3 regions of the Streptomyces sp. NPDC037054 genome follow, and region 1 is predicted to be linked to each of the others. Evidence: riboswitches for the same ligand, from Rfam matches in the RefSeq annotation. Region 1 holds a riboswitch; each other region holds the start of a gene.
What was found. Region 1 has a riboswitch for cyclic di-AMP ahead of ACZ7D7_RS21680 (M23 family metallopeptidase). Riboswitches for the same ligand answer to the same signal wherever they lie in the genome.
Positions count from the first base shown of each region.

Region 1 (9,196 bases):
TGACGCCGCCGGAGCCGTTCGCGCTGGGCTCGATGCGGGCCCGCCGGATCGCGCGGAAGTACGCGCGCAAGCACGCCGGGAAGGCGGCGGCGCGGGAGGTCGCCCAGTACGAGGCGTACGCGACGTCGCTGGCGTTCCTGCGGCACCGCGGGCGGCAGGGCAAGGCCGGCGCGGGCTTCGTGAACCGGGAGCGGGAGCTGCTGAACGAGCTGTGGGCCCGCCGGGACGCCGCACGCCCGGCCCTGGAGCACGCCGCCCGGGTCACGGCGCCGCCGATCCCGGTCCACCTGCCGCCGACGCCGTACGTGACGCCCTGGCCGACGCACGGCCCGCCGCCCCACGGCCCCACCCCGTACGGCCAGGCCGCCCACGGGCAGACGGCCTACGGACAGACGGGCCACGGGCAGACGCGCCACGGGCAGCCCCCGTACGGCCAACCGGCATACGGCCAACCCGCGTACGGCCAGCCGGCATACGGACAGCCCCCGCACGGACACCCCGCGCACGGACACCCCGCGCCTGGACAGGCGGCCTACGGCCAGGCCGCGTACGGCCAGGCCGCGTATGGCCAGGCCGCGTATGGCCAGGCCGCGCCGTATCCCGCGTACAACCCGTACCAGTCATAGGGACCGCACCGGCCGCACCGGCGCCGGGCGTTACTCCGACGCCCGTGTCAGCCGCGTCACCTCGTCGTCGGTGAGGGTCAGCTCCGCCACCCCCAGCAGGTCCGGGAGCTGTTCCACCGTGCGGGCGGAGGCGATCGGGGCGGCGACGGTCGGCTGCGCGGCGAGCCAGGCCAGCGCCACGGTGGCGACCGGCGCGTCGTGCGCGGCGGCGACCTCGTCGAGGGCGGCGAGCACCCGGCGCCCGCGCTCGGTCTCGAGGTGCTTGGCGGCGCCGCCCGCGCGCGGGCTGTCCACGGTCGTGCCGGGCCGGTACTTGCCGGTCAGGAAGCCGGAGGCCAGCGCGTAGTACGGCACGGCGGCGAGGCCGGCCCGCTCGGCGAGGTCGCGCAGGCCGCCCTCGTAGGTGTCGCGGGAGACCAGGTTGTAGTGGGGCTGGAGTGCCACATAGCGGGCGAGGCCCTCGCGGTCGGAGAACTCCAGGGAGGCCCGCAGCCGCTCGGGCGTGATGTTGGAGGCGGCGATGTGCCGGACCTTCCCGGCCCGCACCAGCTCGTCCAGGGCGCCGACGATCTCCTCGACCGGCACCTCGGGCTTGTCGAAGTGCGTGTAGTAGAGGTCGATGTGGTCGGTGCCGAGGCGGCGCAGGGAGGCGTCGGCGGCGGCCTTGATGTTGGCGGCGGTCAGGCCCTGGTAGTCGGGGTGCTGGCTGACCTTGGTGGCGACGACGACGTCGGAGCGGTTGCCGCGGGCCTTGAGCCACTTGCCGATGATGGTCTCGGACTCGCCGCCGCTGTTGCCGTCGGCCCACGCCGAGTAGGAGTCGGCGGTGTCGACGAAGTTACCGCCCGCCTCCGTGTAGGCGTCGAGGACGGCGAAGGACGCCGTCTCGTCGGCGGTCCAGCCGAAGACGTTGCCGCCGAGGGCGAGGGGGAAGACTTCGAGGTCGGACGAGCCGAGCTTGCGAAGAGTAGTCATGCCGTACGTCAACGGCCGTTGCGGGGGCGCCCATTCCGCACCGCCCGCAAAGATCGCGCAACGCCACGCGAACGCCGCGCGGGCACGCGTGACCGGCAGCCCTGACGTCGGGGGGTTGCCGCCAGGACCGCCGGGGTCGGGAGGGACGTGCGTCGGGGAGCTCCGCGTCAGAGACGCGTGGGGGCACCCCGCGTCATACGTGCGGGGAACCCCACGTCAGTCGTGCGGGAACTCCACGTCAGTCGTGCGTGAGGAGGAATCCCACGTCAGGGGTTGAGACCCTTGCTGCGCAGCCACGCCAGCGGGTCGATGCCGCCGTCGGCACCGTCCGGGTGGACCTCCATGTGGAGGTGGGCCCCGGTGACGTTGCCGGTGGCGCCGACGCGGCCGATGACGTCTCCGGTGGTGACCTTCTGGCCGACGCTGACGCTGATCGACGACTGGTGGCAGTACCAGATCTCCGTGCCGTCCTCGAGGGTGAGGATGGTGCGGTAGCCGTAGGAGCCGGCCCAGCCCGCCTCGGTGATGGTGCCCGTGTGGACCGCCTTGAGGAGCGTGCCGGTGGGCGCGGCGAAGTCGGCGCCGGTGTGGTACCCGGAGGACCACATCGCGCCGGCCTGCCCGAAGACGGAGCTGACGGTGTACGAGGAGGTCGGCAGCGTGTACTGGCGGGCCAGTTCGGCGAGCCGCTCGGCCTCGGCCTTCTTGCGGGCCTCCTCCTCGGCCTTCGCCTTGGCGGCGGCGGCCTTCTCCTCGGCCTCCTTCTCCGCCTTGGCGGCCGCCTCGGCAGCGGCCTTCGCGGCGGCTTCGGCGGCGGCCTCGGCGGCCTTGTCCTCGGCCTGGCTCTGCTGCTGCTCGGCCTGCGCCATGATCCGGGCCCGCAGCGCCTCGCCGGCGTCGGCGGTGCTCTGGTCGGCGGTGGCGGCCGAGGCGACGCCCACGCCGCTGAGCGGATTGGCGGTGCCCTCGGAGGTGTCGTCGTCCGAGATCAGGGAACCCACGTTGGGGAGGTCCGGCATGGAGATCGACACCGGCGGCTTGCCGGTCTGCGCGGTGGCCATGCCGCCCGCGCCGACGGCGGCTATGACGCCGACGCCGAGAACCGTGGAGCTGCGGGCGAGCCCGCCGCCGCGCTGCTTGGCGACGCGATGCCTGCCGCGTACCGGGCGGATGGACTCCTCGGTGGGGTTCCACTCCTCGAACGGGCCCTCGTCGCTGCGGTATTCGCCGTAGCCGAAGGTGTCTGCGGTGCGCTGGCTCGGCACGAACGGGGCCTCAGGGGCAGGCCGGTTGGACGCCACGTGGGCGTACTCCTTTCCTTCCTTCTCCGCCTACCGGGTTAGCTGACGGGTTCGGAGCAGGAAGGTCTCCTACGCGCGTATATCCGTCATGCTGCCACGAGGACCTACGCGCGATTCACCCCAGGGTGGTGGTTCCCCGGTTCCCTCGCGGGATTCGGCGCGTGAGCACGGAGCCGCCTTCTGTGACGGCTGGGACGACCGCGCTGCGTTATCGAACGTTAATAGACGCGGGGCGCGGATTCCAAGCTGTTCCTCTTGATCATTAACGATTTCCGCGCGGACGTACCTGTCACGACCGGTGAAAAACGGGCGAGTTGACCACCCCGCACACACCTTGCGCACGCAGCGTAAACACATCTCGGAAACTGATGGTGTGTCAGTTGTTATCGGAGGGGGACGAGTCCGTCACGGAGCGTGGGCGTCGTGGGCGGAAAACACCGAAGGCCGCGGGCGGAAACACCGAGGGCCGGAACCCTTTCGGATTCCGGCCCTTGACCTTCAGTAGCGGGGACAGGATTTGAACCTGCGACCTCTGGGTTATGAGCCCAGCGAGCTACCGAGCTGCTCCACCCCGCGTCGTTGTGACTCCAGTGTACGTCATCCGCGGAGCCCTCAGCACCACGGTTTGTTTGCGGGCCCGCATCATGGCTGTCCGGCGGGCTTCTCGCCCGGCTTCGCGGCGTGGGTCAGGTTCTCCCAGGCCACGGACAGATGGTCCGTCGCGGCGGACCGCGCCGTCCCGGCCGCGAGCCGGTGCGCCGCCGGGACGGAACCGCCGAGCCGGTCCTCCAGGTGGTGCAGGGCGACCTCCAGACCGGGCCCCAGGGAACCGCCCGCCCTCCCGGCGCCGCCGTTCCTGCCCCCGCCGCCGGCCCGCTCGCCGCACGGCCCGGCGGCCACGCGCTCGCCGAGCTGCTGACGTGCGTGCAGCGCGAGCGCGGCCGTCAGCCGGTCCTTGACCTCGTCGTACAGGTCGACGCCCTGGTGCCAGGCGGTCTCGGCGATGTGGGAGGTGGCGGCGATGCCACGGCCGACCTGCCCGAGGCCGCGGCAGGTGTCCCGCGTCACGCCCTTCTGCCCGGAGAAGTAGGCGGGCACGCGCGCCCGGAACCGCGTCAGGGCCCGGTCGAAGGCCTTGCGGTCCTCCAGGAACACGGCGATCGAGAGCTGCGCGTCGGTCATCACGAGGTCCTGACTGCCGCCGCCCCGCGGGGGGTTCCGGCTGACGGCGGGCAGGTGGACGCTGCGCAGCATGTCCTCGAAGCGCCGGACCCGCTCGGCGGGCCAGCCCGCGCCCGGCGTGTGCCGCACGATCTCCGCGGCCCGCGCCCACGTGGTGGCGGCCCACCCGGCGTCCTGGATGCCGTGCCCCTTCAGCCTGCCGGACCAGGCGTCCATGATCTCCCTGGCCTTGACGGCGTGCTGCCGCTTGCCGGTGACCGTGAACAGCAGGGCCTGCGTGTACGCGGCGATGGCGTCGGCGCGCTCCTCGGCGCATCCGCGGCCGGGCGTCCCGCCGGCGGCGCAGGTGACCGTCTCGTGGGGCCGGGGACGGTACTTGTAGGAGCCGTACTTGCTGTCCCGCATGCCGAGGTAGGCCTTCAGCCACGGCTGCCTGCCCGCGGTCACGTTCTCCCGTACGGCGGTCAGCTGGTCCTTGCCGACGAGGACGCCGGGGTGCGTGAAGTCGGCGTCGGCGGGCAGGGTGCGCGCCATGGCCCGGCCATCCGGCCCCTCGGTCCCGCAGGAGGCGAGGAGGGCGGCGGCGAGGGGAAGGGCGAGGAGTGCGGCCGTACGACGCCGCCGCGCCGCCGGTCCGACGGATTCGCCGCCGCGGCTCACGGAACGCCCCCGCCCGGCCGGCCTCGTGGACTCCCCCGGCCCCCTTCGCCCCTTCGACCTCACTGACCCCATCACGACTCCCTCCGCGTCACCGCGCGTGCCGGTTCACTGGCAGCGTGACGCGGTGGCATGCGGGGCGCAGGATCTGATGGGCCGAAGGGAGTCGGCCACGGCGTGCCGTCAGGCGGGCGGGTCCAGCAGATGCCGGTTGGGCGCCGTGGCCCGCTCCTCGTACTCGGGCAGCACGACGACGTCGACGCCCGCCGCCGCCAGCACGCCGCTGCCGTCGGCGCCCGTGACGAAGGTGTCCGGCTCCCGCCAGGCGGTCACCACACGGCGGACCCCGGCGTCGAGGATCAGGCGGGCGCAGGGCCGGGGCCGGGAGGCGCGGCGGGCGCAGGGTTCGAGGCTGCTGTAGACCGTCGCGGAGGCGAGCCTCGGATCGGCGGGGTCGAGCTTGGCGAGGGCGGCCTCCTCGGCGTGCACGACGGGGTCACCGGCCTCCCGCGAGTGCCCGCGCGCGAGTTCGGTCCCGTCGGCGGCGACCACCACGGCCCCGACGCTGAACGCGGTCGCCGACGGCGGGCACAGCGCCGCCAGGTCGCAGGCCAGGGCGAGCCGGTGCCGGTCGGCGGCGGACGGCACGGCGCCCGTGCCGGGCGCGGTGGGCTCGTAGCGGAGCAGGACGACGTCCTCCAGGCGCCGGGTCTCCACGAGCCGCAGCCGGCCGCCCTGGTAGCCGCCGGGCCCGAACATGCGGGGCGCGCCCGGGTCGCCGACGAACAGCGGGGCGACGACGAGCTGGAGTTCGTCGGCGAGGCCCTGCTGGAGGAGCTGGGTGTGGACGGTGCCGCCGCCCTCGACCATGAGCCGCCCGACGCCGCGCACGTCGTGCAGGTGCTCCAGCAGCGCGCGCCAGTCGAGGGACGGGCCGAGCGGGACGACGTCGGCGGCGATGCCGAGCCGCCGGGCCCGGCCGGCGCCCTCGTCGGTGGAGTAGAGGACCTTGTCGCCGCCGGTGTGCCAGAAGTTGGCCGCCGGGTCGAGGTCGCCCGACCCGCTGACGGTGACCTTGAGCGGGTATGCGGGCCGCCCGGCGGCACGGCGGGCGGCTCGGCGCTCGGGCGAGTTGACGAGCAGCCGGGGGTTGTCGGCGCGGATCGTGCCGGCGCCGACGAGGATCGCGTCGACGGACGCCCGCACCTCGTCGACCCGGTCGAAGTCGGCCGGCCCGGACAGCAGCAGCCGCTCGGGGCCGGTGTCGTCCAGGTAGCCGTCGAGGGAGACGGCGGCGGACAGCAGGACGTACGGCAGAGACATGGCCACCATTCTCCGCAACGACGGAGCCCCCGGCTCGAACCTGCCGAGCCGGGAGCGTTGTCGTAGGCCCTGTGGGACTCGAACCCACAACCAATGGATTAAAAGTCCACTGCTCTGCCAATTGAGCTAAGGGCCCAGGCGATGTTGCCTCCCCGAGCATAGCGGGACGAGGCCGTGTGTCCGATCGGGTATCGCGACCCGGCCGCGCCGCGGAAGCGGACCCGGCCGCGCCGCGATGGCGGCGCGGCCGTGCGGGTGGCGCCTTGGGACGGACGTGGCTTACGGATCCACCGGTTCGGGTGTTCCCGCGCGGGCCGCCTCGCGGGACCGGGTGCGTTCGTGGTCCGGGTTGAGGAACCAGTGGCGGGCCGACGCCAGCCACCAGGTCGCGGCGAAGCCCAGGACGGCCAGGACGGCGACCGGGGCGTAGTTGAAGGACTCCCAGGTGACCGGGGAGACCTGCGGCAGCATGAACAGGACCGTGATCACGCCGACCCACCCGACCGCGACCACGCCGATCGGGCCGGACCAGCGGCCCAGGTGCCACGGCCCCCGTTCGAAGGCGGCGCCCTTGCGCACCCGCAGGAAGGTCGGGACGACGTAGGCGATGTAGAGGCCGATCACGGCGATCGAGGTCACCGCCGCGTACGCCGTGACGTTGATCAGGTACGGCAGGCCGAGGGCGAGCGCGCCCAGGGCCGCGAGCCAGACCGCCGCGACGGGGGTGCGGGTGCGCGGGCTGACGGTGTGCCAGATGTGCGAGAAGGGCAGGGCGCCGTCGCGCGAGAAGGCGTAGATCATGCGGCTGTTGGCCGTGACGGACGCCATTCCGCAGAACAGCTGCGCCCCGATCACGACGAGCAGCAGCAGCTTCCCGGCGGTCGCGCCGAGCGCGTCGAGGAGGATCTGCGCGGGCGGCGCGCCCGTCGGCGACGTGAGGGCGCCCTCGTAGGACTGGATGGCGAAGGTGAAGCCGAGGAGCAGGACGAAGCCGGCGATCCAGGACGTCCAGATGGAGCGGACGATGCCCTTCGGGCCGGCGGTGGACGCGTCGCGGGTCTCCTCCGTCATGTGGGCGGAGGCGTCGTAGCCGGTGAAGGTGTACTGCGCCATGAGCAGGCCGAGCAGGACGACGTACGGGCCGCTGCCCCAGCCGGTGTTGTTGACGAACTCGCCGAAGACGAACGACGCGGACCGGTGTTCGTCCGGTACGAAGGTCAGCGCGCCGACGATGACCGCGACGCCGATCACGTGCCACCACACGCTGATGCTGTTGAGCAGGCCGACGATGCGCACGCCGAAGGTGTTGAGCAGGCCGTGCAGCACGAGGATCGCGGCGAAGAGCAGGATCGTGCGGCCCGGGGTCACCTCGAAGCCGAACTGGAGGTTGAGGTAGGCGCCGAGGAAGGACGCCGCGCCGAAGTCGATGCCGGCGGTCACGGCGACCTGGCCGAGGACGTTGAACCAGCCGGTGAACCACGCCCAGGCGGCGGCCGTGCGCCGGGGCGCCAGGCGGTGCGCCCAGAAGTACAGGCCGGCCGACGTCGGGTACGCCGAGCAGATCTCGGCCATCGACAGGCCGACGAACAGCGTCATCAGGCCGACGGCGACCCAGCCCCAGGTGATCACGGCGGGCCCGCCGGTGTTCATGCCGAACAAATAGAGGGTGAGGCAGCCCGACAGCACCGAGATGATGGTGAAGGAGACCGCGTAGTTGGAGAACGCCGACATGCGGCGGGCGAGAACCTGCGTGTAACCGAGCTGGGCGAGCCGCTCTTCGTCCGACAGCCCACTCGCTTTGCCGTCTTCTGTCATGCCCCCAGCGATTCCCTCGCCGGGGGCACGACATTCGCCGTGCGGCGGGTCAAAGCGCTTGCCCACCACACCGGTTCAGTTCACCGCTCACGCCTCAGCGTGCCCGCGCGATGTGCCTCATGCGCTCCGCGCCCCGCGCCTCAGTGCCTCAGTGCACCCAGCGCTCCCGGGGCGCTGCCGGTCACCGCGATCTTGCCGGTGAGCCGCAGTTCCGGGCCCTGGCCGTCCTTCGGGGCTGCGGTCAGCTCCCAGGTGTACGTGCCGTTGTGCGCGTACCTCCCGTCGGTCGCCCTGCCGTCCCAGGCGGCGGTGAGGGCGGCGCCCCGCTGTACGGCGTCCAGGGTGCGGACCGCCGTGCCCGCCGCGTCCCTGATCACGACGCGGGTGCCGGAGGCGGCCGGCCGGGACAGTTGCCAGGAGGCGTCCCAGCGGGCGTCCGACGACGCCTTCAGGTCGAGGGACGTCTCCGGGGCGGACTCGATCGCGGCCAGCGGGGACGCGGGCACGCCGGAGGCCACGGCCCGCATCGCGCCGGGCCTGCCGCGCTCGGGCAGGTAGGCCACGCCGCCGCCGAAGCGGTCGACCGCGACGTGGTGCGGCGACAGGTGGCCGGTGAGTTCGGCGAGGGTGCGGGTCTGCACGCCCTCGGCGGTGTGGAAGTCGAGCAGTTGGAGCCTGCCGGCCGTCTCGTCGTGCAGGACGACGTGTCCGTCGCCGAGTTCGCCGCCCTTCGGGACGTCGAGCATGCGCCGCGTCGCGCGGTCCCACACGCCGGAGCCCGCCGGGTCGCCGGACGCGTCGCACGTCCAGTACACCCAGCGGCCCACCGCCTGGAGGTCGGTCGGCGTGCACTCCTTGCCGAGGGAAAACGTCTCGGTGTCGCCCGACTTCAGGTCGGTGGCCGTGACGGTGCCCTTGGTCGTGCCGGGCGTCCAGAAGGTGCTGCCCCAGACGGCGGCGGCCGAGGCGGGGCGGGTCAGCAGCACCTTGTCGGCACCGGGCTTCGCCAGGTCGAGGACGTACTGCTCGTACTGCCCGAAGCCGGACACGTAGCCGCGGCCGAAGACCACGTAGCGGCCGGAGGCGTCGACGATCTGACCGCCGCCCGGCGCCGCGACCGTCACCGCGTCGTCGGCGCCGGAGCGGACCTCGACCCCGGAGCCCTTGGGGTAGGCGAACCGCCCGTCGCCCAGCGCGACCGCTCCCGTGCCCGCGGCTCCGCCGCTGCCGTCGGTGCCGCGCGGCGGCTCGGCGACCAGGCTGCGCGGCCCCGCCGACGGGTTGTCACCGGCCAGCTCGACGTGCCGCTTGTAGAGC
Region 1 is NZ_JBVJSJ010000008.1:351,070-360,265, reverse strand. Features, by position in the region: gene ACZ7D7_RS21690 (PrsW family intramembrane metalloprotease) at 1-626, shown strand, start outside; gene ACZ7D7_RS21685 (aldo/keto reductase) at 657-1,601, opposite strand; gene ACZ7D7_RS21680 (M23 family metallopeptidase) at 1,868-2,902, opposite strand; cyclic di-AMP (ydaO/yuaA leader) riboswitch at 2,915-3,072, opposite strand; tRNA gene ACZ7D7_RS21675 (tRNA-Met) at 3,405-3,478, opposite strand; gene ACZ7D7_RS21670 (alginate lyase family protein) at 3,545-4,744, opposite strand; gene ACZ7D7_RS21665 (dihydrofolate reductase family protein) at 4,925-6,064, opposite strand; tRNA gene ACZ7D7_RS21660 (tRNA-Lys) at 6,128-6,200, opposite strand; gene ACZ7D7_RS21655 (amino acid permease) at 6,344-7,879, opposite strand; gene ACZ7D7_RS21650 (FlgD immunoglobulin-like domain containing protein) at 8,020-9,196, opposite strand, start outside.

Region 2 (9,196 bases), on a different contig from region 1:
GCTCGCCGTACTTCCGCTCGACCAGCTCACGGGTCGCGGGTGTTACGGGCGCGTTGTCGACGACGACGATCTCGAAGCGGGGGTGGTCCTGGGCGAGGAGCGAGTCGAGCGCGCGGGCGAGCTGCCCGGAACGCTCGCGGGTGGCGACGACGACCGTCGTGAACGGCGGCGGCCCGGCGTCCGCCTTGCCCACTTCCACCGCTCTCCCCGCCTCGGCCGCCCTCAGCGCCTCCACCGCCCTCAGCACCTCGGCCGCCCCCAGCGCCTCCACCGCCCCCACCCCCTCCGGCACCCGCGTCAGTACCGTCCCGACCGGCCGTCCCTCCCGTCTGACCAGTACGAACACCTCGCCGTGGGTCAGCGGTGGGCCGCCCGGTGCCGGGTGCACGGAGACCCCGGCCGCCGTGACGTCCACCTGTGCCACCTGCACCGGCCCGACGCTCAGGAACCGCCGGATCTCCTCCCGCGTGCGAGCGCCGCGCCCCGTCCGTCCCGTACGTCTCATGCCGCCCTCCGCAGCCGCCCCGCGCCCCTCAGCGCCCGTGATGCCAGCGACGCCAGCCGCGGGTGGCCGCGTACGAAACCGTGGGCGCGGCGGACCGGTTCGCGGCTCAGCCAGTGGGCCGCCGCGCCCGGCCCCGGCCGGGTCGCCGCGCCCTCGTACACGGGACGTTCGCCGGTCTTCAGCGCGTCCTTGTACTCGGCCCGGCCGCGCCCCAGGTCGAGCAGGCCGATGCCCTCGGCCGCCGCGGCCTCGGCCATCCGCAGGTGCAGCACCAGACCCGGTGAGTACTTCGCGAACCCGGGGTCGTACGCCGGGAACCAGCAGGACAGCACCGTCGCCGAGCGCAGCCCGAAGTGGGCGGCCACCGGGCGCCCGGCGGCGTACAGCACGGAGAGCGTCCCGGTGCACTGCGCAGCGCGCGTCCCCGCGAGCCGGGCCACGAGCCGGGTGATCCACTCCTGCGCGAACCGGTCGCGCCGGCCCGTCCGGCGGTACTGGGCCGACTTCCACGCCATGAGGGTGCGCAGCGCGGCGGGGTCGCGCTCGTCGAACACGAACCGCAGGTCGCCGGCCTGCCGGCCGAGCCTGCGCTCCTTGGCGAGCGTGGTCTTGAGGAACTTCGGCGACTGGGCGCGCAAGCCGGACTCGTAGCTCTCGTAACCCTTTCCGACGTCGACGACGAAGGTAGGGTGCTCCTCGGCCGCGTACGGGAGGAAGAGGTGCTGCTCCGCCTCCAGGTTGTCGAAGGCGAGGCTGGACACCGAGCAGGCGCGCAGCAGTTCGGCGGTGGCGAGCCGGAGGCCGGGTCGCAGTACCGCGCCCTGGCAGTCCGAGACGCCGAGTCCGATCGCGCGGCCCTGCCCGAGCCGTCCGCGCTCGTGGGGCAGGAAGCCGACGGCCTCGCGCCCCTCGTACACGACGGCGACGCGGGCCCGCGGGCGCACGTGGCCCACGGCGTCGGTGAACTCCGGTTCCATGAACGGGTTGCGCGGTGCCCGCGCGGCGGCGCGCAGCTCGCGCCAGCGTTCCCGGTCGGCCTCGCCCAGCGCCTCGGGCGTCAGCACACGTACGCGTCGTCCACCGCTCAACTCGACCCCCCGATCAAGTCCCCCCTGGACACATGGAAGGTACCGCCCAATGCGGCCCCGAGGGTAGGTAGCGGAGCATGGTGCCGCGAACCGGCGCCAAGCCGCCGAACCGGACGCTTCGCGCGCCCCAGGGGCGGCGGGACCGTGGCCGCGCCGCGCCGAACAGGACCGATCAGCCGGTGAGCTGCCGCGCTCACAAACGGCTGGCGAAGATCAGAAACGGCGGGTCGGGATCAGAAACGGCGGGTGGGGAAACCGCGGTGAAGGGACGGCGCGCGTTGTCCGTATTCTCTGATCATGCCCGCACCCCTCGCGTACTCCCTTATCGCCACCGACCTGGACGGAACGCTTCTGCGTGGTGACGACACCATCTCCGACCGGTCCCGCGCCGCGCTCGCGCGGGCGGCCGGGGCCGGCGCCCGGCACCTCGTCGTGACCGGGCGCCCGGCACCCCGGGTGCGGCCGCTGCTCGCCGACCTCGGCAGCACGGGGCTCGCGGTGTGCGGGCAGGGCGCGCAGGTGTACGACGCCGCCACGGACCGCCTGCTGTGGTCGGTCACCCTGGACCGGGAGCTGGCCGAGACGGCGCTCGGCAAGATCGAGGCCGAGGTGGGCGAGGTGTACGCGGCCGTCGACCAGGACGGCGTGGACGGGCTCACGCTGATAGAGCCGGGCTATCTGATGCCGCACCCCACCCTGCCGGCCGTGCGCGTCGACCGGCGCGAGGACCTGTGGGCGGCGCCGATCAGCAAGGTGCTGCTGCGCCACCACGGCCTGTCGGACGACGAGTTGGCGGCGACGGCCCGCGGGGTGATCGGCTCCCTCGCGACGGTGACGATGTCCGGGCCGGGCACCGTGGAGCTCCAGCCGTGCGGCATCACCAAGGCGACCGGTCTCGCCCTGGCCGCCGAGCACCTCGGGCTGGGCGCCGACCGGACGATCGCCTTCGGGGACATGCCCAACGACATCCCGATGTTCGACTGGGCCGCGCACGGCGTCGCCATGGCCAACGCGCACCCCGAACTGAGGGCGGTCGCGGACGAGATCACGCTGTCGAACGAGGACGACGGCGTCGCCGTCGTCCTCGAACGCGTGTTTCCGGCGTCCGGCGGGCCGGCTCAGTAGGCCCCGAAGACGTTGTCGATGGAGCCGTACCGCTGGGCCGCGTAGTTGCAGGCGGCGGTGATGTTCGCGACCGGGTCGTACGGGTCGAGCGAGGTGCCCGGCACGTGGTACGCCTGGAACGTCGGGTCGATCACCTGGAGCAGGCCCTTGGACGGGGTGCCGGCGGCGGCGTTGGAGTCCCAGTTGTTGATGGCGTACGGGTTGCCCGAGGACTCCCGCATGATGTTGCGGTGGATCCCCTCGTAGGAGCCGGGGATGCCGCGCTCCGCCATGACGGCGAGCGACTGGCGGATCCAGCCGTCGAGGTTGTCCGGGTACGTCGTCGCGGCGGTCGCCGAGGTCGTGGTGTGGGCGGACGCGCCGGTCGCGCCGACCAGCGGGAGCGCGAGCACGGCGACGCCGGTTCCGGCGACGGCGAGCTTGCGGACGAGGCTGCGGTTCCCGGCGCGGCGGGACTGACCGAATGCAGGCATGACGAATTCCTCTCCTACGCCTGCGAGGTGAGCTGTCGGGTTCGGGCGGGAGGTGCCCGGCCGCCCGTGAGGCACGGCTTCACCCCGAGCCGTTCCAGTCTTGTGACCGGCCCGGCGTCCTACCTGGGTCCCCCGCTCCTGCCGTACGAGTGGGTTCGTCGTCGGTGGTGCGGGCGGTGGCAGGATTCGGCGTCCGCCCGACAGGCCGGGAACGTATGCGAGGGCACATGTCGGGAACAAGTGGCGAGATCACAGAACGCCCCGGTTGACCTTGGTGTGGTGCGTATGGGGTACTTGATCCTTTGCGATCGCCACGGCTCAACTCGCTTGCGCGAGGCGCGGATACGGGCCTCGGGGGAGTGCGGTGTCCGGCGGGGGGAACGCGTGATTCAACTCACGGGTAAAGGTCTCGAAGGCATTTAGGGCCAAGGTGGATCGAGGTGTCAAGCACGGCAAAACGGGCGCCGGGGGGAGTGTGTGCGCCGAAGGGGTGGCGGTCCGCTCCGGCGGAGTCGGTTGCCCGCGTCGGCGGGCGCATTGCCGGACGATTCGTTTCGAGTCGTACATAACGGCTATGTCATTGCGTATCGAGTGATCGAGAATATGCGCGTCGTGATCCGATACCTGGTGGCCTGGACGGGTGGGCGCTGGCGGTGATCGAAACGTGACCGGATACGCTGACTTGAGTGATGGCAGTGACCTATCGACAAACAGGTAATCGCCAGTAGGCGCCAGCAGACAGGAGACCTTCGTGACCGTCGTCGGGCCGTTCGGGCTGAGCGTGCGGGACCAGGCTCTGGAGGCCGATGTCCAGGCCGGTTTGAGGGCTGTCGAAGAAGGGTTGCTCGAAGCAACCAAGAGCGAGGTGCCGTTCATCACCGAGGCCGCCCAGCACCTGGTGCGGGCGGGCGGCAAGCGTTTCCGTCCGCTGCTCGTGATGCTCTCCGCGCAGTTCGGCGACCCGTACGCGCCCGGGATCGTGCCGTCGGCCGTCGTCGTCGAGCTGACCCACCTGGCGACGCTGTACCACGACGACGTGATGGACGAGGCCGACGTGCGGCGCGGGGTGCCCAGCGCGAACACCCGCTGGGGCAACTCGGTGGCCGTCCTCACCGGAGACTTCCTGTTCGCCCGCGCCTCACAGATCCTCGCCGACCTCGGACCCGAGGCGGTGCGCGTGCAGGCCCTCGCGTTCGAGCGGCTGGTCACCGGACAGATCCTGGAGACGGCCGGACCGCAGGACGGCCGTGACCCGGTCGAGCACTACCTGGACGTGCTCGGCGGCAAGACGGGCTCGCTGGTGGCCGTCTCGTGCCGGTTCGGCGCGATGATGTCCGGCGCCGACGAGCAGGTCGTGGACGTCCTCACGCAGTACGGCGAGCGGCTCGGGGTCGCCTTCCAGCTCGCGGACGACGTGCTCGACATCGCCTCCGACTCCACCGAGTCCGGCAAGACGCCCGGCACCGACCTGCGCGAGGGCATCGCGACGCTGCCGGTGCTGCGGCTGCGCGAGCGGGCCGCGCGGCTCGGCCTCGCCGACGACCTCGCGCTGTGCGAGCTGCTGGACGGCGACCTGACCGACGACGTCCGCCACCAGCGGGCGCTGCGCGAGCTGCGGGCGCACCCGGCGCTGGAGCAGGCCCGCCGGGACACCGTCCGCTACGCGGAGGAGGCGCGCGCCGCGCTGGCCCCGCTGCGGGAGTGCGACGCCAAGGTGGCCCTCATGCAACTGTGCGACGCCGTGGTGCACCGCGCGGGCTGACCCGCGGCCCCCGCCGGGCGGCGTCGGCCGGCCCGCGCCCGGACCCGACCCCTACTGGTCGGGGGAGTCCCGGGGCCCACGTGTCATACCCCAGGTGTACGTGGAGTTGGGCCCCCGGGTTGACGCAACTCGGCGGCCGATTTGGTCAGATGGATGCCACGGACAACACCACTGCTCACCGATTCGGGTGACAATGGCGGCCCGGGGTGGGACCGGCGCGAGTACACGAGACGCGGGGACACGAGACGGACAGCCGCCGCCGACGACGGAGGTAAGGCACACATGGCACCGTACGCATCCGACGACACCACGACCGCAGGGGAGGCCGACGACCGAAGCGCGGGCCGGCGCAAGGCCGCGCGGTACGTCGTCCCGGTAGCGGTGATGGGGGTGGCGGCCGCGACCATCGGGCTCGTTCCCGCGCTCGCCGACTCCGGTGACCCCGACCTCCCGGAGATCACCGCCCAGCAGCTGATCGAGAAGATCGCGAAGTCGGACGTCCAGCAGCTGTCCGGCACCGTGAAGATCAGCACCGACCTCGGGCTCCCCGACCTCGGCGGGCTGGAGAACAGCCTGCTGTCGGGCGCCGGCCGCCCGGACGGCGGCAGCGGCTCGTCCGCCGACCCGTCCGCCCGGCTCACCGAGCTGGCGAACGGCACGCACACGCTGCGCGTCGCCGCCGACGGCCCGGACCGGCAGAAGCTCTCCCTGCTGGAGAACGCCGCCGAGTACAGCCTCATCCACAACGGCGAGGACGTCTGGGGCTACGACAGCGAGTCCAACGAGGTCTACCACGCCACCGCCGAGGACACCGGCCGCGGCGAGCGCGAGCACGAGGTCCCGGCCACGCCGAAGGACTTCGCCGAGGAGGCCCTGAAGGCCGTCGACGACACCACGTCCGTCACGGTCGACGGCACCGCCCAGGTCGCCGGCCGGGACGCGTACAAGCTGCTGATCGAGCCGAAGCAGTCCGGCTCCACGGTCGGCGCCGTCAGCGTCGCCGTGGACGCGAAGACCGGCATGCCGCTGAAGTTCACGCTGACCCCGGCCTCCGGCGGCGCCGCCGTCATGGACGCGGGCTTCACCAAGGTCAGCTTCGCCAGGCCGGCCGCGTCGACCTTCGACTTCACGCCGCCCAAGGGCGCCAAGGTCACCGAGGAGGACACGACCACCCACGCCCCCCGGCCGACGGGCAGGCCCGGCGCGGAGTTCGACAAGGAACTCGGCAAGGAACTCGGCAAGAAGCCCGAGGGCCTGAAGGTCATCGGCGAGGGCTGGAACGCGGTCGCCGCCTTCGACACCGGCGGCCAGGGCCTGCCGACCGGCTCCGAGGCCGGTGAGCTCGGCGCGTTCGGCGGCTTCCTGGACTCCCTCGGCGACAAGGTGAAGGGCGAGTTCGGCTCCGGCACGGTCTTCAAGACCCGCCTGGTCAACGCGCTGATCACCGACGACGGCAAGGTCTACGTGGGCGCCGTCACGAAGGACGCCCTCGTGAAGGCCGCCGACGCCGCGAAGTAAGTCCCGTACGCACAGGGCGCGGGGGGATCGGGGGAGCCGATGGCTGACACGGACGGCGGCGGCGTCGTCGAAACCCGCGCGCTCACCAAGCGCTTCCGCGGCGGACAGCTCGCCGTGGACGGTCTCGACCTGACCGTCCCGGCGGGCAGCGTCTTCGGCTTCCTCGGCCCGAACGGCTCGGGCAAGACCACCACCATCCGCATGCTGATGGGGCTCGTCGAACCGACCTCCGGCACCGCGCGCGTCCTCGGGCAGCCCATGCCCCGGGCCGCGCGCTCCGTGCTGCCGCACATCGGCGCCCTCATCGAGGGGCCCGCGCTGTACGGCCACCTCTCCGGCCGCGACAACCTGATCCGCTACGACGCCGCCGATCCGACCGCCGACCCCCGCACCCGGCGTGCCCGTGTCGCGGCGGCGCTGGAGCGGGTGGGGCTCGCCGCGGCGGCCGGCAAGAAGGCGAAGGCGTACTCGCTGGGCATGAAGCAGCGGCTGGGGCTGGCCGCCGCGCTGCTGAGACCGCGCCGGCTGCTGGTCCTGGACGAGCCGACCAACGGGCTCGACCCCCAGGGCATGCGCGAGATCCGCGCGCTGGTGCGGGAGTTGGCCTCGGACGGCACGACCGTGTTCCTCTCCTCGCACCTGCTGGACGAGATCGAGCAGGTCTGCACGCACGCCGCCGTGATGGCGCGGGGCCGCCTCCTCACCCAGGGCCCGGTCGCCGACCTGGCTGCCGGGGCGCGCGGGCGGCTCGCGGTGACCACGCCGGACACCGGCGACGCGGCCCGGGTGCTGAAGGAACAGGGCGTCGCCGATGTCGTGGTCGACGGCGACCGGGTGACCGGCGGGACCCCGGAGCGCGACCTCGCCGAGGTGAACGCCGCGCTGGTGACGGCCGGCGTCCGGGTCCGCGGCTTCGGCGTCGAACGGGCCTCCCTGGAGGACGCGTTCGTGGCGCTGACGGGGGAGGGCTTCGATGTCGCGCGCTGACACGACCGCGGGGACGAGCCACCCGGAGGGCGACCGCGAGGGCCTTGCCGTGGTCCGCCCGGCGCGCGCCCTGTGGACGTTCGGACTGCTGCGCAACGAACTCGCGACGACCTTCCGGCGCTGGCGCACCCTCGCGCTGCTGGGCGTGCTGGCCGCCGTGCCGGTGCTCATCGGGATCGCCGTGGAGATCGAGACCGGTGACGGTTCGCCGGGCGGCGGAGGCGGGGGCGGCGAGGGCCCCGCGTTCATCTCCCAGGTCACCAACAACGGCCTGTTCCTGGTCTTCAGCGCCCTCGCCGCGACCCTGCCGTTCTTCCTGCCGATGGCGGTCGGTGTCGTCGCGGGCGACGCCGTCGCCGGTGAGGCGAGCGCGGGCACCCTGCGCTATCTGCTGGTCGCCCCCGCGGGCCGCACCCGCCTGCTCCTCACCAAGTACGCCGCGGTCCTCGCGTTCTGCCTGGTCGCCACCCTCGTCGTCGCGGTCTCGGCGCTGACCGTCGGGGCGCTGCTGTTCCCGCTGGGCGACCTCACGACGATCTCCGGGACGCGCATCGGGTTCGGAGACGGCCTGGTCAGGGCACTGCTGATCGCCCTCGTCGTCGCCGCGTCACTGACCGGCGTCGCGGCGCTCGGCCTGTTCGTGTCCACGCTCACCAACAGCGGCATCGCGGCGATGGCCACCACCGTGGGCCTGCTGATCACCGCGCAGATCCTCGGCCAGATCCCCCAGCTCCACGCGATCCACCCGTACCTCTTCCCGCACTACTGGCTGTCCTTCGCCGACCTCATGCGCGAGCCCGTGTACTGGGACGACCTGCTGAGGAACCTCGGCCTGCAAGGGCTGTACGCGGTGGTGTTCGGGTCGGCGGCGTGGGCCCGGCTGGCGGCGAAGGACATCACGACGTAGATCCGGGCCGCCCGCGCCCGCCGTCAGCTCTCGTAGGGGAAGCGGGCCAGGGGCGCGTCCTGGTCGAAGAACGTCTTCGCGCGCGTCAGCGCCTCCGTGTCCCGCAGGACGTCGCCGGGCTTGCTGCCGTTGCCGAGCAGGACGCCGCCGAAGCGCATCCCCAGGTACGCCGCCGAGTTGTTGAGCGTGCCGACCAGCGGCTCGGCGACCTCCTGCTCCTCGTGCGCGAGCGCGGTCACGCCCCACAGGGTGCGGCCCGCCATCGTGGCCTTGAAGTCCAGGCCGGGGGTGCGCAGCCAGCCCGACCAGTGGTCGAGGTAGCGCTTGGTGTGCGCGGAGACCGCGTACCAGTACAGCGGCGAGGCGATGACGAGGTCCGTCGCCGCGAGCGTGGCGTCCAGCAGCAGCGCGACGTCGCCCTCGGTGGGCCGGACGTGGTCGCTGTCGTGCCGGAGGTCCTCGAAGTCGGGCAGGGGGTGCTCGGCGAGGTCGATCCACTGCTGCTCGACGTCGGCCGGGAGCTGTTCGGCGGCGGCCCGGGCGAGCAGTTCGGTGTTGCCGTCGCTGCGGCTGCTGCCCAGCACGAAGAGGAAACGGCGAGTCATGGGATCCCCAATTTGATCGGCGTCCATCAATTATGTGCATCTGCATCATATGCACGTGCATGAATTACCTCAAGGGGGTGGCTCAAGGGGGTGGGGGGCGGGGTGAGGTGGCGGGGCTCGGGCAGGTCGGCGCACGGCTCGGGTCAGCGCACGGCTCGCGTCAGCCGGGCCAGGGTCTCCGTCTCACGCGGCCGGCCGCCGCTCAGGTCGCCCAGCCGCCAGGCCG
Region 2 is NZ_JBVJSJ010000001.1:982,311-991,506, reverse strand. Features, by position in the region: gene ACZ7D7_RS04370 (glycosyltransferase family 2 protein) at 1-505, opposite strand, end outside; gene ACZ7D7_RS04365 (GNAT family N-acetyltransferase) at 502-1,569, opposite strand; gene ACZ7D7_RS04360 (HAD family hydrolase) at 1,891-2,718, shown strand; gene ACZ7D7_RS04355 (transglycosylase SLT domain-containing protein) at 2,712-3,191, opposite strand; cyclic di-AMP (ydaO/yuaA leader) riboswitch at 3,196-3,362, opposite strand; gene ACZ7D7_RS04350 (polyprenyl synthetase family protein) at 3,943-4,953, shown strand; gene ACZ7D7_RS04345 (LolA family protein) at 5,236-6,471, shown strand; gene ACZ7D7_RS04340 (ABC transporter ATP-binding protein) at 6,511-7,458, shown strand; gene ACZ7D7_RS04335 (ABC transporter permease) at 7,445-8,365, shown strand; gene ACZ7D7_RS04330 (flavodoxin family protein) at 8,389-8,970, opposite strand; gene ACZ7D7_RS04325 (DUF6668 family protein) at 9,114-9,196, opposite strand, start outside.
Region 2: another riboswitch for cyclic di-AMP. It lies ahead of ACZ7D7_RS04355 (transglycosylase SLT domain-containing protein); the one in region 1 lies ahead of ACZ7D7_RS21680 (M23 family metallopeptidase).

Region 3 (9,196 bases), on a different contig from region 1:
CGGTGCGGACGCCGGTGTGGCGGCCTGTTCGCCCGCCGCTGGCGCCGTCGGTGCCGAGGAACGTGACGCCCGTTGCGGGGCCAGTGTCCTGCGGGCCCGTTCCTCCGCCGTGAGGCGGGCCAGGAGGCGGCGCGCCTCGGACAGCTTGCCGGTGACGGTCCTGCGGTGGCGGTTCTGGTCCGCCTGACGGGACTTGAGCGACGCCAGTTCGACGCGCGCCGCGCCGCGCAGCTTCTCCACCTCGCGCACCTGCTCGCGCATCCGGGCGAGTTCCGCCCGCTGCCGGACGCCCACCCGGTCCACGAACTCCGCCCCGTCGAGGTAGCGGTCCGGGTCGGCGGAGAGGGCCAGTTGCAGCGCCGGGTCCAGTCCGCCCGCGCGGTACTGGGCCGCCGCGGCCGAACCCAGCGCCTCCCGCGTCTCGTTGACCCGGTCCTGCTTGCGCGCCGCCTCGTCCCGCAGGTCCCCGAGCCGCCGTTCGGCCGCCTCCGCCTTCTCCTTCGCGCCGTTGTACTTCTCGGTGGCGACCTCCGCCTCCCGGTACAGCCGGTCCACCTCCGCCCTGACCTTCGCCGGCGTCGGCCGCGGCTCGGCGTGCCCGGTCCCGTCGAGGACCGTCGCCGTCGCCGCGCCCGCGAGGGCGATCGTGGCCGCCGTACGGGATCTGCCGCCGCCCGGCGCGCGTTTTCGGGGCTTGCGATGCGCTGCCACCTCGGAATCCACGTCCTTTCGCCGCCCGCCGCGGGGGCGGGTTCCGCGTCCGGCGGCGGCCCGTAAGGGGGGAGCGTGCCGCCGCCGGACTTTCTGGAGGAGGTGTCCGGCCGCCGCCCCCGCCGGGCGGCCTGTGGAGCGCCGGTCACCTGGGACAGGACGCTAGGCGCGGTTGCGCGGTCCGGGCCGGGCGTTGCACGGAACTGGTGGGAGGGGATCGTTCCGTGCCCGGAACCGACCGCAGTACCGTTCCGCCACGGTCGACTTCCCGCAGCGCCGTGACCGATCCGCCCGATTCGGCGGCGGGAGGGCGCGGCGCGGTGTTATGGAGTCCTTCAGCGAGGCTGTGCCGCCGGGGCCGCCCATGGCCCTCGCGACGCCCCGGCTAGGCTCCGGGACCATGGACGTACTCATCCATCTCTTCGTCGGCCTGCACATCATCGGCATCGCCGCCCTGCTCGGCGGCTTCCTCACTCAGATGAAGGCCATGGGGGCGGGCACCGCCCGCTTCACCCCCGCCATGCTGCACGGCGCCGTCACGATGCTGGTCACCGGCATGGTCCTGGTCGGCCTCAACCAGGCCGACGACCAGACCGTCGACAACATCAAGATCGGCGTGAAGCTGGCCCTGCTGATCGTGATCCTCGGCCTGGTCTACGTGAAGCGCGACGAGGAGAAGGCCGACAAGAGCCTCTTCGGTCTCGTCGGCCTTCTGACCACGGCGAACATCTTCATCGCCGTCCTGTGGACCTGAGTCCTGGGGATCCGGTGACGCGGTCGGCGGCTCAGGCCGGCCGCACCACGCTGTGGATCGACGACTCGCCGTCGTAGAAGATCGACTCCTCGCGGACGTACGTGCCCGGCTTCGGCGCGTGGATCATCATGCCGTTGCCGATGTAGATGCCGACGTGGCTGAGGTCGTCGTAGAAGAAGACGAGGTCGCCGGGCTGCGCCTGGGAGACGGGGACCGTCGTGCCGGCGTTGACCTGGTCCCACGTGGTGCGCGGGATGCTGACGCCCGCGGCCTGCCAGGCGTCCTGCGTCAGGCCCGAGCAGTCGTAGGAGTCGGGGCCGGTGGCGCCCCAGACGTACGGCTTGCCGATCTGGGCGCGGGCGAAGGAGACGGCCTTCTCGCCCTTGCTCGCGTACGTCGGGTCGGTCGTGGACGAGTCCGAGCCGCCGGTGCCGGTCTCCGTGGAGCCGCCCGTCGAACCGCCGGTGGAGCCGCTCTCCTGCTCCTGCTCCGCCGCCTCGGCCGCCGCGGCCTTCTCGCGGGCCTCGCGGGCGGCCTCCTCCTGCTGGCGGGCCAGTTCGGCGGCCTTGCGGGCGGCCTCCTCCTGCTTCTTCTTCTCGATCGCCGCGAGCCGCGCCTTCTCCTCGGCGGTCAGCTCGGACAGCAGCTCGCGCGCCTCGGAGAGCTTCTTCTGGACGGTCGCCTTCGCCGTCCTCAGGTCGGTCTGCGAGTCGGTGAGCGTCTCCAGGCTCTTGGTGGCCTCCTGACGCTTCTTCATCGTCGCGGACTGCTGCGTGAAGTACGCGTCGACCGCTTCCTTCTGTCGGCCGGTGAGCCGGTCCATCAGCTGGGAGCGGTCGAAGAAGTCCTGCGGTGTGTCCGCGAGCAGGAAGGTCGCGGTGTCGGGGACGCCGGCGCCGGTGCGGTACTGGGCGGCGGCGTAGGAGCCGAGCTCCTCGCGGGCCTCGTTGAGTTCCTGGGTGCGCTTGGCGATGTCGTCCAGGAGGGTGTCGACCTGCTTGCGCTGCTTGGCGGTCTTCTCCTTGGCCGAGTTGTACTTCTCGGTCGCGGACTCCGCCTGGCGGTAGAGGTCGTCGACCTTCTTCTCGACCTCTTCGAGGCTCGGTCGGTCGTCTGCGGGCGCGGCGTTGGCCGTCTGGGACAGCAGTGCCACGGACGTGAGGGCCGCCGTGGCGAGGGCGGGGGTCCGTATGCCCGCGACGCGCGCCTGGGCGGGACGTGGCTTGCGGTGCGACGCCAAGGGAGGCGACTCCTTCCGTGTTCCGCCTACCGAGTTAGCTGTCGGGTTCGGGCGGTTGGGTCGGAAGGTGTGCCCTACGGCCGGCTCACGAGGGAGCTCGGCCGATTCACCCCAAGGTCGGTGGGTCCCCGGCTCCGGACGCCGTTCGGGCGCGCCGGACTCGGCGGAGGCCGCGCGGCCCGGCGACCTTCGCCGGTGGGGGTCGTGCGGCCTGCCCGGCACGGTAGCCAACCCGTGTGGTGCCTGTGAAGGTTGGTGGGTGATATGCCCGATACATTTTCGTGACCTTCGGTCAGGGCCTTGCGTGGAGTGGTCTATCGGGAGGATTTGCGCGCAGTGGTCTATCTGGAGGGATTTGGGCGGGTTCGGACGTGGTTTGAACGTTACAAGGCGCTTATCCCGTTCCGGGTCGCTACTTTCCAGCCAGCCACGGTGCGGTGCCGTGGCCGCTGAGAGAGGTAGGGCATGTACGGCATGAGAAAACCCAGAACGCGAGCCGCGCTCGTCGTCGCCACGGGCGTCGCGCTCGCCGTCTGCGCGGGCGTCGCACCCGCCGGCGCCGACGGAGGACGTACGGCCGGCGCCGACGGAGGACGTACGGCCGGCAAGCCGGTCGTCAAGGTCGTCGCGACCGGTCTCGACAACCCCCGGCAGCTCTCGTACGACCACGGGAACCTGTACGTCGCCGAGGCGGGACGGGGCGGCAAGAAGTGCATCGGCCAGGGACCCGAGGGCGAGATGTGCATCGGCCTGACCTCCGCCGTCACCAAGGTGCACTGGCACAAGGGCGCGTGGAAGCACCACCGGGTGGTGAAGGGGCTCCCGTCCATCGCGCAGCCGGACGGCGGCTTCGCCACGGGCGTCGACGGCGTCTCCGCCCTGCACGGCCGCCTGTGGGCCGTCGAGACCTACGCCCCGCCCGGCTCCGGCGTCCCCACCACCCCGCCCTGGAACACCCTCGGCAAACTGCTGAAGATCAAGCACGGCAAGGCGAGGATCGCCGCCGACATCACCGCCGTCGAGCTGCGGCACAACCCGCACAAGACGTCCGTCGAGTCCAACCCGTACGCCGTGCTCGCCCTGCCCGACGGGCGCAAGATCGTCGCCGACGCCGCCGGGAACGACCTCGTCGAGGTCTCGAAGTCCGGCAAGGCCCGCCCCTTCACGGTCTTCCCCGACCACGACGGGCGTGAGGCCGTCCCCACCTCCCTCGCCCTCGGCCCCGACGGCAAGCTCTACGTCGGCGAGCTGAACGGCCTCACCGACAAGCCCACCGCGCGCGTGTGGCGCGTCGACGTCCGCACCGGCAAGATCCTCGACTGGAAGTCCGGCTTCGGCCCGATCACCGGCGTCGCCGTCAACCGCAAGGGCGACCTCTACGTCAGCCAGCTGTTCGGCGGCGTCGTGACGAAGGTCTCGCACTACGCGAAGGGCGCCCACACGAAGGGCGCCCACACGAAGGACGCGCGTGTGAAGGACGCGCGCGCCCACGAGCGGCGCACGAACGTGAAGGTGCCGTTCCCGGCCGGCCTCGCCATCGACCCGCACGACGGCAAGCTCTACGTCTCCGCCTGGTCCGTCGCGGACCGTGACGGCACCGTCATGGAGGGCAAGAAGACGCCGGGCGGCCAGCTCTGGAAGATCCTCAACTTCTGAGTCCCGGTCCGCCCGTCCGGTGCGAACCGTGTGATGTTCTCGAGGTGGCGGCGGGCTGTCAGTGGGGCGCCCTAGACTCGTAGAGCGATGAGCAGCCTCTTTGACGACAGTTTCCTGGCGAGCCTCCAGGCCCCGAGGGCCCACGAGGAAGAGCCCCCGCCGCCCCCCGAGGACGACCACGTACCGGAACCGGTTCCGGACGACCTGTTCGGCGGGAAGTTCGACCTGCCCCCGGACCGCGACACCCACTACCGGGACGGCGCCCCCCGCCCGGTGATCGACGCGGCGGCGCTGCTCGAAGGGCTGAACGACAACCAGCGCGCGGCCGTCGTGCACTCCGGCTCCCCCCTGCTCATCGTGGCCGGCGCCGGCTCCGGCAAGACGCGCGTGCTCACGCACCGCATCGCCCACCTCCTCGCCGAGCGGGGCGTCCACCCCGGCCAGATCCTCGCGATCACCTTCACCAACAAGGCCGCCGGTGAGATGAAGGAGCGCGTCGAGCAGCTCGTCGGCCCGCGCGCGAACGCGATGTGGGTGATGACGTTCCACAGCGCGTGCGTGCGCATCCTGCGCCGCGAGAGCAAGAAGCTCGGCTTCACGTCGTCGTTCTCGATCTACGACGCCGCCGACTCCAAGCGTCTGATGGCCCTGGTCTGCCGCGACCTGGACCTCGACCCCAAGCGCTACCCGCCCAAGTCCTTCAGCGCCAAGATCAGCAACTTGAAGAACGAGCTGATCGACGAGGAGGACTTCGCCGCCCAGGCCGCCGACGGTTTCGAGAAAACTCTCGCCCAGGCGTACGCGCTGTACCAGTCGCGCCTGCGCGAGGCCAACGCGCTCGACTTCGACGACCTGATCATGACGACGGTCAACCTGCTGCGCGCCTTCCCGGACGTCGCCGAGCACTACCGCCGCCGCTTCCGGCACGTCCTGGTCGACGAGTACCAGGACACCAACCACGCCCAGTACGCCCTCGTCCGTGAACTCGTCGGCACCGGCGCGCACGACGAGGACGTACCCCCCGGCCCCGACGACCTCGGCCCCGCCGAACTCTGCGTCGTCGGCGACGCCGACCAGTCGATCTACGCCTTCCGCGGCGCGACCATCCGCAACATCCTCCAGTTCGAGGAGGACTACCCCGACGCGACGACGATCCTGCTGGAGCAGAACTACCGCTCCACGCAGACGATCCTGAGCGCCGCCAACGCGGTCATCGAGCGCAACGAGTCCCGCCGCCCGAAGAACCTGTGGACCAACGCCGGTCAGGGCGCCGCCATCACGGGGTACGTCGCCGACACCGAGCACGACGAGGCGCAGTTCGTCGCCGACGAGATAGACCGCCTCACCGACGCCGGCGAGGCCAAGGCCGGGGACGTCGCCGTCTTCTACCGGACCAACGCCCAGTCCCGTGTCTTCGAAGAGGTCTTCATCCGCGTCGGCCTGCCCTACAAGGTCGTCGGCGGCGTCCGCTTCTACGAGCGCAAGGAGGTCCGGGACGTCCTGGCCTACCTGCGGGTGCTGGCCAACCCGGAGGACTCGGTGCCGCTGCGCCGCATCCTCAACGTCCCCAAGCGCGGCATCGGCGAGCGCGCCGAGGCCATGATCGACGCCCTCTCCCAGCGCGAGAAGATCAGCTTCCCGCAGGCGCTGAAGCGCGTGGACGAGGCGTACGGCATGGCCGCGCGCTCCACGAACGCGGTCAAGCGGTTCAACACGCTGATGGAGGACCTCCGCACGATCGTCGAGTCCGGCGCCGGACCGGCCACCGTCCTGGAGGCCGTGCTCGAACGAACCGGGTACCTGGCCGAGTTGCAGGCCTCCACCGACCCGCAGGACGAGACCCGCATCGAGAACCTCCAGGAACTCGCCGCCGTGGCCCTGGAGTTCGAGCAGGAGCGCGCGGAGGGCGAGTCGGCCTCGCTGTCCGACTTCCTGGAGCAGGTCGCGCTGGTCGCCGACTCCGACCAGATCCCGGACGAGGAGGACGGCGACGGCGTCATCACCCTCATGACCCTGCACACCGCCAAGGGTCTCGAATTCCCGGTCGTGTTCCTCACCGGCATGGAGGACGGCGTCTTCCCGCACATGCGCGCCCTCGGCCAGACCAAGGAACTGGAGGAGGAGCGCCGCCTGGCCTACGTCGGCATCACGCGCGCGCGTGAGCGGCTTTACCTGACGCGCTCCACCCTGCGCAGCGCCTGGGGCCAGCCGTCGTACAACCCGCCCTCCCGCTTCCTGGAGGAGATCCCGGGCGCGTACGTGGAGTGGAAGCGGACCGGGGCGACCGCGCCCCTGGCGTCCGGGCCCGCGTCCGGAGTGGCCGCGTCACTGTCCTCGTCCCGCTCCCGCTCGTCGGCGTCCGGTGCCTCCGGCTTCGCCACGCGCCGTACGGCGGACGAGAAGCCGGTCGTGGGGCTCGCGGTCGGGGACCGGGTCACGCACGACCAGTTCGGGCTCGGCACGGTGGTCGCGGTGAAGGGCACGGGAGCGAACGCGGAAGCGACGATCGACTTCGGCGACGCCAAGCCGAAGCGGCTGCTGCTGAGGTACGCGCCGGTCGAGAAGCTGTAGAAGGCAGGCAGGCAGGCAGGCGAGGAGAGGGGCGTCACCCGTCGGGTACGGGGTGGCGTCCCGGAGCTTCCGCTCCGGCGGGTCGTCCCGGGGTTTCCGCTCCGGCGGGTCGTAGCCTACTGCGGGTCGAGGCCGTGGCTGCGGAACCAGCTCAGCGGGTCGATCGCCGAACCGCCGGCCGGGCGGACCTCGAAGTGCAGGTGCGGGCCCGTCGAGTTGCCCGAGTTGCCCGAGTACGCGATCGGGTCGCCGGCCTTCACGGTCGCGCCGGAGGAGACGCGGTAGGTGGAGAGGTGGCAGTACCACGTCTCCGTGCCGTCCTTCGCGGTCACGATCATCATGTTGCCGTACGCGCTGTTCCACTGCGTGCGGACCGTGCCGTCGGTCGCGGCCATCACCGTCGTGCCGTACGAGACGGGGAAGTCGATGCCGCTGTGGACGGACATCCAGTTGATGCCGGCCTGGCCGTAGTAGGCGCTGAGGCCGTGCTGTGCGACCGGCAGGGCGAACTTGGGGCGGAGGCGCTCCTTGCGGGCCGCCTCGGCAGCCGCCGCTTTCCGCTCGGCCTCCTGCTGGGCCTTGAGGTCGATGCGCTCCTGCGTACGGCTGGCCCGGTCGGCGAAGTCGTCGGCGCCGGCGGTGAGGCTCTCGAGCTGGGTGTCCAGCTTGTTGTTCGCGGCGGCGGGCTGCACCGGCTTGGCGTCGGCCGCCGAGGTGTTGGTCTCCTGGGCGCCGTCCTCGGTCAGGCCGCTCACCGAGGCGGCGGCGATACCGGCGACACCCATCACGCAGGCGGAGGGCACGGCGACGGTCATCAGCGCCGAGCGCTTGGCGGGGGAGCGGCGCCGGGAACGGGCACCGGCGCGGGCGGCCGCGCGGCCCGTGACGACGACCTCTTCCTGCTCGTCGAGGAGCGGCTCACCGGTCGAGGCCCCGCCGGCGGCGGTGAACGGCTCGCCACCGTCCGGGCTTTCCGTGTGGTCCGGGAGGTCCCGGGCCGGGTCGTCGTACGGGGAGTGGGCCTGGGCGTCGGTGGCTTCGTCGTACGGCGTCGTCGCGTCGAAGGCCGCGTCGGGCTGCCCGTCGTAGGGCTCGCCGTGCGGCTCGTAGTGCTCGCCGTGGCCGGACGTGTCCGTCTGCTGCTGCGGCGTGCCGTCCGTGTTCCACTGCGTCGCGTCGTACGCGCCGGTGTCGAAGGCCTGCGTGCCCCATTCCCAGTGCTGGGTCTGGTCGGCCGGATTGCCGGACTGGTCGGGCTGCAGCCAGGAGCCCGCCTCCCACTGGCCGGTGGCCTCGGGGGCGGTGGCCTGCTGCGGGACGACGGGCACCTGCTGGTAGCCGGACGTCCAGGCGGTCGCGTCGTAGGCGCCGGTGTCGTACCCGGCGTGCTGGGCGGCCTGCTGCTGGGCGGCGTAGGCGTCGTAGCCCGGTACGTCGTGGCCGCCGGTCGTCCACTGGGTGGCGTCGTAGGTGCCGGTGCCCGTCGTGGTGTCGGCGCCGGGGAGGTCCCCGAAGAGGGGGTCGGCCGCGAAGGTGGTCGTGGCGTGCGCGCCCTGGTCGTAGCCGGGGGCGGCGGCAAAAGCGGTGGCGTCGTAGGCGCCGTACGTGGTGAAGTCGCCGTACTGGGCTTCCGGTGTGCCATAGGACGCGTAATCCGCGGAGGCGGCGTCGGAAGCCGGAGCCGGGGTGGTCATGGTCCCCGACGGGTGACGGTCGTTCACCAACTTCTCTTTCGCCTCGACAACAGGGGCTGCCAGAGCAGTGCGGCGACTGTACCCGGCGGTACGCGGGCGCGACAATCTTCGGCAGGTTTCGCGCTCGCAGGAAACGGGCATTCGGCCGTGTTTCGGCGGACGACGGGCACGACTTTGGTGTTGTGTTCGACGGGCGTTCGATAGTGACCGGCTTCCGGTCTGTTGTGGATCACCTTTGTTCGGAACGCAGTTCGGACGCCGGCGGGCCCGTGAGCGCGCGGGTTTCTGTGGGGGTTCGGGCGTGTTGCGGGGCTTCGAGGTCAGGCCACCGTCCGGCCGTCCTCGTGGGGTGCGGCGCCCGTGTCCGGGCCCGCCTCGTCGAGGGCCCGGCGTATCCCCGTCGCGACCGCCGGGTGGACCGGCAGGGCGAGGTGGCCGATCCCGGTCACCCGGACGTTCTCCACGATCAGGTCCGGATGATCGAGGCAGGCCGCCTCCACCGGGTCCATCACGTGGTCCAGGTCGCTCCAGAAACAGACGAAGCGCGTACGGCAGCCCGGCGCCGGCCCG
Region 3 is NZ_JBVJSJ010000001.1:696,800-705,995, reverse strand. Features, by position in the region: gene ACZ7D7_RS03160 (C40 family peptidase) at 1-711, opposite strand, end outside; gene ACZ7D7_RS03155 (hypothetical protein) at 1,112-1,465, shown strand; gene ACZ7D7_RS03150 (C40 family peptidase) at 1,497-2,705, opposite strand; cyclic di-AMP (ydaO/yuaA leader) riboswitch at 2,714-2,881, opposite strand; gene ACZ7D7_RS03145 (ScyD/ScyE family protein) at 3,180-4,361, shown strand; gene pcrA (DNA helicase PcrA) at 4,449-6,932, shown strand; gene ACZ7D7_RS03135 (M23 family metallopeptidase) at 7,049-8,767, opposite strand; gene ACZ7D7_RS03130 (esterase/lipase family protein) at 8,947-9,196, opposite strand, start outside.
Region 3: another riboswitch for cyclic di-AMP. It lies ahead of ACZ7D7_RS03150 (C40 family peptidase); the one in region 1 lies ahead of ACZ7D7_RS21680 (M23 family metallopeptidase).